Regions from separate parts of the Paenibacillus sp. FSL R7-0333 genome, predicted to be linked through region 1. Evidence: a T-box and tRNA genes for the amino acid it is inferred to sense, from the RefSeq annotation. Region 1 holds a T-box; the other regions hold tRNA genes.

What was found. The T-box of region 1 lies ahead of MKY86_RS27110 (glutamine--tRNA ligase/YqeY domain fusion protein). A T-box ahead of a tRNA ligase gene usually reads a tRNA of that ligase, here a tRNA-Gln.
Region 2: it has a tRNA-Gln gene. The T-box ahead of MKY86_RS27110 (glutamine--tRNA ligase/YqeY domain fusion protein) is inferred to sense a tRNA for this amino acid. The anticodon was not compared.
Region 3: it has a tRNA-Gln gene. The T-box ahead of MKY86_RS27110 (glutamine--tRNA ligase/YqeY domain fusion protein) is inferred to sense a tRNA for this amino acid. The anticodon was not compared.

What each region holds. Positions count from the first base shown of each region.
Region 1 is NZ_JBBOBZ010000001.1:6,407,999-6,411,248, reverse strand. It holds gene MKY86_RS27115 (tetratricopeptide repeat protein) at 1-1,060, shown strand, start outside; T-box leader at 1,132-1,395, shown strand; gene MKY86_RS27110 (glutamine--tRNA ligase/YqeY domain fusion protein) at 1,474-3,192, shown strand.
Region 2 is NZ_JBBOBZ010000001.1:6,215,756-6,219,005, reverse strand. It holds rRNA gene MKY86_RS26380 (23S ribosomal RNA) at 1-565, shown strand, start outside; tRNA gene MKY86_RS26375 (tRNA-Asn) at 627-702, shown strand; tRNA gene MKY86_RS26370 (tRNA-Ser) at 706-795, shown strand; tRNA gene MKY86_RS26365 (tRNA-Glu) at 933-1,007, shown strand; tRNA gene MKY86_RS26360 (tRNA-Val) at 1,028-1,103, shown strand; tRNA gene MKY86_RS26355 (tRNA-Met) at 1,136-1,212, shown strand; tRNA gene MKY86_RS26350 (tRNA-Asp) at 1,217-1,294, shown strand; tRNA gene MKY86_RS26345 (tRNA-Phe) at 1,316-1,391, shown strand; tRNA gene MKY86_RS26340 (tRNA-Thr) at 1,407-1,482, shown strand; tRNA gene MKY86_RS26335 (tRNA-Tyr) at 1,489-1,574, shown strand; tRNA gene MKY86_RS26330 (tRNA-Trp) at 1,581-1,654, shown strand; tRNA gene MKY86_RS26325 (tRNA-His) at 1,682-1,757, shown strand; tRNA gene MKY86_RS26320 (tRNA-His) at 1,806-1,881, shown strand; tRNA gene MKY86_RS26315 (tRNA-Gln) at 1,902-1,976, shown strand; tRNA gene MKY86_RS26310 (tRNA-Gly) at 1,983-2,057, shown strand; tRNA gene MKY86_RS26305 (tRNA-Cys) at 2,066-2,139, shown strand; tRNA gene MKY86_RS26300 (tRNA-Leu) at 2,172-2,250, shown strand; gene MKY86_RS26295 (monooxygenase) at 2,448-3,250, opposite strand, start outside.
Region 3 is NZ_JBBOBZ010000001.1:641,570-644,819, reverse strand. It holds gene MKY86_RS02725 (helix-turn-helix transcriptional regulator) at 143-1,096, opposite strand; tRNA gene MKY86_RS02720 (tRNA-Gly) at 1,506-1,576, opposite strand; tRNA gene MKY86_RS02715 (tRNA-Pro) at 1,594-1,667, opposite strand; tRNA gene MKY86_RS02710 (tRNA-Arg) at 1,678-1,754, opposite strand; tRNA gene MKY86_RS02705 (tRNA-Gly) at 1,765-1,839, opposite strand; tRNA gene MKY86_RS02700 (tRNA-Leu) at 1,847-1,930, opposite strand; tRNA gene MKY86_RS02695 (tRNA-Lys) at 1,947-2,022, opposite strand; tRNA gene MKY86_RS02690 (tRNA-Gln) at 2,049-2,123, opposite strand; tRNA gene MKY86_RS02685 (tRNA-Asp) at 2,336-2,413, opposite strand; tRNA gene MKY86_RS02680 (tRNA-Met) at 2,487-2,563, opposite strand; tRNA gene MKY86_RS02675 (tRNA-Val) at 2,597-2,672, opposite strand; tRNA gene MKY86_RS02670 (tRNA-Glu) at 2,678-2,749, opposite strand; tRNA gene MKY86_RS02665 (tRNA-Ser) at 2,887-2,976, opposite strand; tRNA gene MKY86_RS02660 (tRNA-Asn) at 2,980-3,055, opposite strand; rRNA gene rrf (5S ribosomal RNA) at 3,107-3,223, opposite strand.

The DNA.
Region 1 (3,250 bases):
CGCCAATTACTTCTTCGACAGTATCCCACAGGAGCTGCTCTATGTGGATGAAGGCAAGATCTATGAATGTGAGGTCTCGCTGAAATATCCTGAGCAGTCCGCTACCATGGGGCCGTCCGAGGTGCTCCGTGATCTGGTGCCGGAATACCATTACAAGCGTGCAGCGGGCTATGAGGACAGCTCGTATCCTTATCATGAAGTGATCTCGTTCTATCTGGACAAGCTGGAGGATTCACATGTGTTGTTCCCGGAGGCAGCCCTGTCCTGTATGGAGCGTCTGGGTGCACTCTCCCGGGGAAGCTTCCTGCTGCTCACTGCCGATAAGGGAGACCACCGGCTGGAGAACTGGGAGTTCGCCGAGCCGCCGAAGCTGATTCATCACGGAAGCATCTCGCTTACAGCGAATTATCATGCGCTGGTGCATTATTTTGAGCGGAAGGGCGCACAATCCCAGTTCACGCAGCATCATTATAAGAATCTCAATGTGGGCTGCATCCTGATGCTGGAGGAGCCGATGCTGCATCCGCATACCCGGCTGGCCTACCGGCGGTTTGTCGAGCGATTCGGGCCGGATGATTTCTTCAGCCTGAAGGTGTGGATCGACAAGAATTACGACACCATCGGCATGCAGCAGATCCTGGCCTTCTGGCGGCTGGGGGGCTATGACGCGGAGCTGTTCATTCAGAGTGCCGAGCGGATCTCTGCGCTGCTGCCGGATGCCAGCGACGAGGAGCTGCTGGACCTTCAGCGGGGGATCGACCGGATGTGGCGGGGCTTCTACCCGATGCCGCAAAAGTATGATCTGGCGCTGGACTGCGGCCTGCTGCTGTTCGAGATGGAGCAGTACGGGGAATCCCGCCGCTTCCTGGAGCATTCGCTGGCCTCCAGTGAGGAGGAGCCGGTAATTACCGTGCTGTACTGCCTGGCAATCTGCAGCTACGAGCAGGAGGATGATGAGGCGGCGCTGGATTATACGCGCAGATCGCTGCTGATTGAGCCGGAGCATGAGGAAGCGCTGGAGCTGCTCGCGGCGCTAAGCCAGGACCCGGCAGAGGCTTAGGCTGCTGCTCCCGGCAGTCCGGTGCAGCCCTTTACACCCGTTGTGAGTTTTGTTATTCTGTATCCAATAACGCAAACGCGATGACGAGAAGAGTACATTCAGGTTCTTCCCTCACAGAGAGCTCCGGCTGGTGTGAAGGAGCAGGGAAGACTGGATGGAAACAAGCCTCTGAGCGGCTTACCGGAACCAGGCAGCAGCCGGGGATGGTACGACAGGAGCTCCTGTTACAGAGCTAGAGTATAAGCCCTGCCGGACGGCAGCGCCGTACTTGATGAGATTAATATGGTGACATATTAATGAACCTGGGGTGGTACCGCGAGAATTTCGTCCCCAAGACTTACGGTCTTGGAGGTGAGGTTCTTTTTTTGTATCCGAAATTTAGGTAGTACCACCTATAACAGGAGGAGATCATCATGACAGTTGCCAATGAGAATGAGAACACACCGGCCATGCCGGAGAATTATATGGATAAGCTGATTAGAGAAGATGTGGAGGCGGGAGTCTTCAGCAGGGAGATCTGCACCCGGTTTCCGCCGGAGCCCAATGGCTATCTGCATATCGGAAGTGCTTTTGCCATCCATACAAATGTGGAAATTGCCCGTAAATACGGCGGCCGCTTCCATCTGCGCTTCGATGATACCAACCCGCTCAAAGAGGATAAGGAATATGCGGAGGCAATCATCCGTGACCTTGAATGGCTGGGCTGCAGTCCCGGGGAACACATCTACTACGGCTCGGATTATTCGGAGGAGATCTACCACAGGGCAGAGACACTCATTCTGAAGGGGAAAGCCTATGTCTGTGATCTGACGGCAGCAGAGGTAACGGCTTACCGGGGGACCTTAACCGAGCCGGGGAAGGACAGTCCTTACCGCAGCCGAACGCCGGAGGAGAATCTGCGGCTGTTCCGGGAGATGCGTGCGGGGAGCTATCCGAATGGCGCTAAAGTGCTGCGGGCCAAGATCGACATGGCCTCGCCGAACATGAATTTGCGAGATCCGGTGCTGTACCGGATTATTCATGCCGCGCATTACCGCACGGGCGTTGCCTGGTGCATCTACCCGATGTATGATTTCGCCCATCCGATTCAGGATGCGCTGGAAGGGGTGACGCATTCGCTCTGCTCGATCGAGTTCAAGGATCACCGGCCGCTGTACGAATGGGTGCTGAACGAGCTGGGCACCCCGGAACCGCCGAGACAGAGGGAATTCGGCCGGGTGAACCTGACCGGAGTGGTTACAAGCAAGCGGCATCTCCGGGCACTGGTAGCCGGAGGCTTCGTGGACGGCTGGGATGATCCGCGCCTGCCTACGCTCAGCGGGCTGCGCAGACGGGGTTTCACGCCGGAGAGCATCGAGGCCTTCGTACGGGAGATCGGCATGGTCCGCAATACGACGATGGTGGATTTCTCGCTGCTGGAGCATTGCCTGAGACAGGACCTGAAGGCGAAGGTGCCGGCGGTCATGGCGGTACTGGACCCGCTGAAGGTCGTGCTTACCAATTACGCCGCCGGGGCCTCTGAGCTGCTTCCGATCCCTAACAACCCTGAGAATGCCGAGCTGGGTTCAAGAGAAGTACCGTTCTCCGGCACGCTCTACATCGAGCGGGCCGATTTCATGGAGGTGCCTGTGAAGGGCTTCCGCAGACTGGTTCCAGGCGGCGAGGTGCGGCTTAAGGGCGGTTATATTATCCGCTGCAGCGAGGTGATTAAGGACGCTCAGACGGGGGAGGTTCTGGAGCTGCGCTGCACCTACGACCCGGAGACCCGCAGCGGCGGCACTCTAAGCGGCCGGAAGGTGAAGGGGACTGTGCAATGGGTCTCGGCTGCTCATGCGCTGAAGAGTGACGTATACCTGTATGAGCAGCTGCTGACGGATAACAACGGGCCGAAGGAGGAAGGAGAGAGCTGGGAGGAATACATCAATCCGAATTCGATAACTCTGCTTAAGGATTGCCTGCTGGAGCCGCTTGCGGGTAACCCTCAGCCCGGGGACACCTACCAGTTCCTGCGTCACGGCTATTTCTGCATTGACAGCAGGCTTAGCACAGCTCAGAAGCTGGTGTTCAACCGAATCGTTCCGCTCAAGGACACCTGGAAGGGCAACGCAGGACACGTAAGCAGCAGCGAATAAGTAGTGGATGAATCTAGAATTTGGCGGGTTGTGCGGGCTATGCCAGGCTAATTTCTTA
Region 2 (3,250 bases), 190 kb from region 1:
AAAGGCATAAGGGAGCTTGACTGCGAGACCTACAAGTCGAGCAGGGACGAAAGTCGGACTTAGTGATCCGGTGGTACCGCATGGAAGGGCCATCGCTCAACGGATAAAAGCTACCCTGGGGATAACAGGCTTATCTCCCCCAAGAGTCCACATCGACGGGGAGGTTTGGCACCTCGATGTCGGCTCATCGCATCCTGGGGCTGAAGTAGGTCCCAAGGGTTGGGCTGTTCGCCCATTAAAGCGGTACGCGAGCTGGGTTCAGAACGTCGTGAGACAGTTCGGTCCCTATCTGTCGTGGGCGCAGGAAATTTGAGAGGAGCTGTCCTTAGTACGAGAGGACCGGGATGGACGTACCGCTGGTGCATCAGTTGTTCCGCCAGGAGCATGGCTGAGTAGCTACGTACGGACGGGATAAGCGCTGAAAGCATCTAAGCGTGAAGCCCCCCTCAAGATGAGATTTCCCAGTATGTAAGACCCCTTGAAGACGACGAGGTAGATAGGTTGGAGGTGGAAGTGCAGCAATGCATGGAGCTGACCAATACTAATCGGTCGAGGGCTTATCCAAAAAATAATTCGCAGATTCGTTTCGGATTCAGTTTTCAGGCGATCAAGTCTGATATGTATATTCCCTGATAGCTCAGTTGGTAGAGCACTCGACTGTTAATCGAGTTGTCACAGGTTCGAGTCCTGTTCGGGGAGCCATATGGAGAGGTGTCCGAGTTTGGCCGAAGGAGCACGATTGGAAATCGTGTAGGCGCCACAAGCGTCTCGAGGGTTCGAATCCCTCTCTCTCCGTAGCAATACTTCTTTGAATAGGGATGAGAACCCTAAGTGGTTCGTTGGAGCATAGGCTTCGTTAGCACTGCTTCGCAATCTCGTAACGAAGTGAAGAGTATCCCTCTCTCTCCGTAGCAATACTTTTTACACAGCATGGCTCGTTGGTCAAGGGGTTAAGACACCTCCCTTTCACGGAGGTAACATGGGTTCGAATCCCATACGAGTCACCATTTTTTTTGAACTGATACATGGAGGCTTAGCTCAGCTGGGAGAGCATCTGCCTTACAAGCAGAGGGTCGGGGGTTCGAACCCCTCAGCCTCCACCATCTATCTTAATCGAATAGATTTTGTTCAATGACGCGGGGTGGAGCAGCCCGGTAGCTCGTCGGGCTCATAACCCGAAGGCCGCAGGTTCAAATCCTGCCCCCGCAACCAATTTGGAACCGTGGTGTAGTTGGCCTAACATGCCTGCCTGTCACGCAGGAGATCGCGGGTTCGAATCCCGTCGGTTCCGCCATCTTTACAAAAATACTTTTATGGCTCGGTAGCTCAGTCGGTAGAGCAAAGGACTGAAAATCCTTGTGTCGGGGGTTCGATTCCCTCCCGCGCCACCATACACAACTTAATATGCCGGTGTAGCTCAATTGGTAGAGCAACTGACTTGTAATCAGTAGGTTGGGGGTTCAAGTCCTCTCGCCGGCACCATACCGTGGAGGCTTAGCGAAGTGGCCAAACGCATCAGACTGTAAATCTGCTCACGTACGTGTTCGGTGGTTCGAATCCATCAGCCTCCACCATTTTTTAGGGGCATAGTTTAAAGGTAGAACAACGGTCTCCAAAACCGTTGGTGTGGGTTCAATTCCTGCTGCCCCTGCCAAGTAATTTCATATAAAAGAATCATATGGCGACCGTGGCGAAGGGGTTAACGCACCGGATTGTGGTTCCGGCATTCGTGGGTTCGAGACCCATCGGTCGCCCCATTTCTTTTATAAGAATTACATAGCAATACAACTTAAAAGCTTCACATGGCGACCGTGGCGAAGGGGTTAACGCACCGGATTGTGGTTCCGGCATTCGTGGGTTCGAGACCCATCGGTCGCCCCATTTTCTTTTAAAAAATATATTGGGGATTAGCCAAGCGGTAAGGCAACGGACTTTGACTCCGTCATTCATAGGTTCGATTCCTATATCCCCAGCCATTATATGCGGACGTGGCTCAGCGGTAGAGCATCGCCTTGCCAAGGCGAGGGTCGCGGGTTCGATTCCCGTCGTCCGCTCCATTTCATGTGGTGCCATAGCCAAGTGGTAAGGCAAAGCTCTGCAAAAGCTTTATCCCCAGTTCAAATCTGGGTGGCACCTCCATTATTTTTTTTCTGGAAATTATATATGTATACGCCGGCGTGGCGGAATGGCAGACGCGCTCGACTCAAAATCGAGTGGGAAACCGTGGAGGTTCGAGTCCTCTCGCCGGTATTATTTTTAGTAAGAACAGCCCATTAGATGAAAAATCTAATGGGCTGTTCTTATTTTTCTGGATCATTTCCCCTACCGCAAAAGTTCCTCCAGTCGCCAACTCCGCCGGCCGGTCATGGATAACGAGCGCCACCGGGAGTTCCTTGGCTTCGATCCTAGCAAGACAACACTGCGTGATTTTAGTTTATCCCGAATTACTACACGGTAATGTCTCCACACCAGCGAATGATTCCTTCTTTTATGGTTTGAATTGGATTTGGATCGGATAGAGAAATCGCCCAGGCAATATGTCCATCCGGCCGAATAAGCGCCGTGTGGACGTCGTTCCAATCCGCGTCAGCCTCAGCTAAAGAGGCATGTACAACTTGAAGGTTGCTATACGTTTCCCATTGACCGCTATTCTGTTCATTAGAATGGAAATGCAACAGAAGAAAAGTACCTTTGTGCAGGAGTGGATAGGAGTTAATTAATTGCCCGTCTTTCAGCTTTAAGCTTAGATCTTTGAAACGTTTCCCGTTTAAAGGATGGGAACGCGCTTCAGCGTCGGGTGCATAATGTACGTCCAGGGCGGAAATTTGTGCAGCGATTTGATAATTAGCCTCCGGTATTTGAATCAGATTAGCCAGCATGCTTCGCAGCTCCGTGATGAGAGGCGTCACGTCCAGAAGCAGGGTTTGGACCTCGGTATTCCGGAGCAAGGCCGTATTCCATGGAAAACGTTCGGCATGATAACTGTCTAATAGCCAGTCTGGAGCCCAGCCTTTGATTGCTCCTGCAAGCTTCCAGCCTAGGTTCATCGCTTCTTGTAAGCCGACGTTCATTCCCTGTCCACCAGCGGGAAAATGAATGTGCGCCGAATCTCCCGCCAAGAACAATCTACCATTCCGATAGCGTCCCGCTTGCCGTGTAGCATTTCCAAATCGGGACATCCATTTCACATCGTTCAATCCCAGGTCGCTTCCGGTCGTACGGATGAGCGATGAACGAAACTCTTCCAATG
Region 3 (3,250 bases), 5.8 Mb from region 1:
CCAATAATAACCTGCTTCACCGCTCCGGTCAATTCATTCCCGACATATATATCTCTAAAAAAGCCTTTATTCTCCAGTTGAGCTATTCAATCTAACCTTTTCGACATTTTTATTCCATATTATGTAATAATGTAGTCTGCGGCTACTGCTGATACACATCCAGCCACTGCTCCAGTTGCTCTTTCAAGCGCTCCCTGGCCGACTCCGGCTCTAGAATCTCAGCATTCGGGCCATACTGCAGAATCCACTTGATGAACTCCTTCTCATTGTTAACCGTGACCTCGAACAGCAGCGTTCCATCGCATTCTTCGCTCATCCGCGGCTGTACGAACAGCTCCTCTTCCTTAATGTAACGCGCCACCTCCGGATCGAACCGTACCTTGAACGTGACATTCCGGGTCCCCCGGTTGATCGACCAGGTATTTTTCAGATATTTTTTAATATTGAAATTTCCCTTATCAAAAGTGGAAGCCGTCATCTCGACCTGCTCAAACCGGCTGATCCGGAACGTACGAATTGCGCCCTTCAGATGGCAATAACCAATCAGATAAAAGCGCTGATCCCGCGGGATCAGATAATAAGGATCAATCTTCCGCGCTGTAGTGGCGTTGCGTGACTGCGAGTGATATACCGTCCGGATGCTGCGCTGCTCCAGAATGGCTCCAATAAGCGGCTGCAGGAAGTTCCGGCTCTCCTTGCGGTAGGCCGGGGTACCCATTTGAATAATATCCGCGATATTCTCCAGCAGGCCATTCTGCCGCGATTTCTCCTTCAGATGAGTCCCCATCACCTTGTCATAAGCAGAATGAAAACCCGGCGGGATTCTATCCGGATTCAGCACAGAAGGCAGCAAAGAGAACGCCAGCGACTCCTGCTCCGAGAAATCCAGCGGATATAAAAAGAATTTACCCATGAACCGGTAGCCCGTGCCTCTTCCCTCATTCGTAACCGGTGCAAAGTGGCTGATCACCTCAAGATCCCTGTAGATCGTTCTAATATTCACCTCGCACCTAAAGGCCAAGTCTGCTGCGGTAATCCCCGGGTTCGACTGAATGGCGTTAATGATTCTGAAAATCCGTATTACTTTGTCTGTCATAACAAATGCTCCTCAGCTTCCAAGTAAGTGTTGCCTATGATCCAATAGTCCAATAGTTATACTATATCAGTTCTATAGAAACATAACGCCCTCCCATACTATTGCAACATCCGGGCCCTTACAACAAAATCACCCTAGCGGGTGAATGATACTACTGGTGCCTCTATACCACTCGTATACGAAGCTCACTTTTCTCCATCTCCCTGACTTCTGACGGCCATTTGACAGCTACAGCCCTTAGCGCTCTGGCTCACAGATACTCTGCTTTCTATGTGTTCGGTTTTTCGATTACATTCGGTCATTCACCTTCCCTCCATCACATTGTGTTCCGTTTTTCGCATACATTTCCAAATAGCAAAAAAAGTCCGCCTTCCCCATAGGGATGACAGACTCACGTGATACAGATATAAGCGGGTGATGGGAATCGAACCCACGCTATCAGCTTGGAAGGCTGAAGTTCTACCATTGAACTACACCCGCATAGGTGAAATGAAATATCGGGATGACACGATTTGAACATGCGACCCCCTGGTCCCAAACCAGGTGCTCTACCAAGCTGAGCTACATCCCGTTAATAAAAATGGCGCGCCCTGAGAGATTCGAACTCCCGGCCTTTTGATTCGTAGTCAAACGCTCTATCCAGCTGAGCTAAGGGCGCAAAATCTATATGGAGCGGACGACGGGAATCGAACCCGCGACCCTCGCCTTGGCAAGGCGATGCTCTACCGCTGAGCCACGTCCGCAAAAACATGGTGCGCGTGAAGGGACTTGAACCCCCACGTCGTGAAACGCCAGATCCTAAGTCTGGTGCGTCTGCCATTCCGCCACACGCGCACACGTTACAAGAAAATGGTGAGCCATGAAGGACTCGAACCTTCGACACCCTGATTAAAAGTCAGGTGCTCTACCAACTGAGCTAATGGCTCTCATAAGAGAAACAATCCAAAAAAGATGGCTGGGGATATAGGAATCGAACCTATGAATGACGGAGTCAAAGTCCGTTGCCTTACCGCTTGGCTAATCCCCAATATTATAATTAGCAAAATACTACGGAATCGGATGGATACTCTATACTTCGAGATATAGGATGCTCAATCCAGGGATTTCTCATCCCTTACGCCATTAAAATGGCGGAACAGGGCGGGATACTCTTCACTCCGTTACGAGATTGCGAAGTATTCCTTACGATGCCTATGCTTCAACGAACCCAGGGATTTCTCATCCCTTACGCCACTAAAATGGCGGAACCGACGGGATTCGAACCCGCGATCTCCTGCGTGACAGGCAGGCATGTTAGGCCAACTACACCACGGTTCCAGAATAAAAGGTTTTGGGGCCCCCGGAAAGTATTCGGAATATGCTACAGAGCATCTCTTCACTTTGTGGGGATTGGTTGCGGGGGCAGGATTTGAACCTGCGGCCTTCGGGTTATGAGCCCGACGAGCTACCGGGCTGCTCCACCCCGCGTCATTGAATAAAATCTATTCGGTTAAAGATAGATGGTGGAGGCTGAGGGGTTCGAACCCCCGACCCTCTGCTTGTAAGGCAGATGCTCTCCCAGCTGAGCTAAGCCTCCATATATGACTCGTATGGGATTCGAACCCATGTTACCTCCGTGAAAGGGAGGTGTCTTAACCCCTTGACCAACGAGCCATGCTGTGTAAAAAGTATTGCTACGGAGAGAGAGGGATACTCTTCACTTCGTTACGAGATTGAGATGTAGTGCTATCGAAGCTTAGGCTCCAACGAACCACTGAGGGTTCTCATCCCTATTCAGGGAAGTAACGCTACGGAGAGAGAGGGATTCGAACCCTCGAGACGCTTGTGGCGCCTACACGATTTCCAATCGTGCTCCTTCGGCCAAACTCGGACACCTCTCCATATGGCTCCCCGAACAGGACTCGAACCTGTGACAACTCGATTAACAGTCGAGTGCTCTACCAACTGAGCTATCAGGGAATATGTAACCAATTAGGACAAAAAAAATACCACAATGTGTGTGGATGGTCCGCTTGGCGGCGTCCTACTCTCCCAGGACCCTTCGGTCCAAGTACCATCGGCGCTGGAGGGCTTAACGGTCGTGTTCGGGATGGGTACGTGTGGAACCCCTCCGCTATCGCCACCAAACGGGCATTTACAGCGTAAATGCTTCAG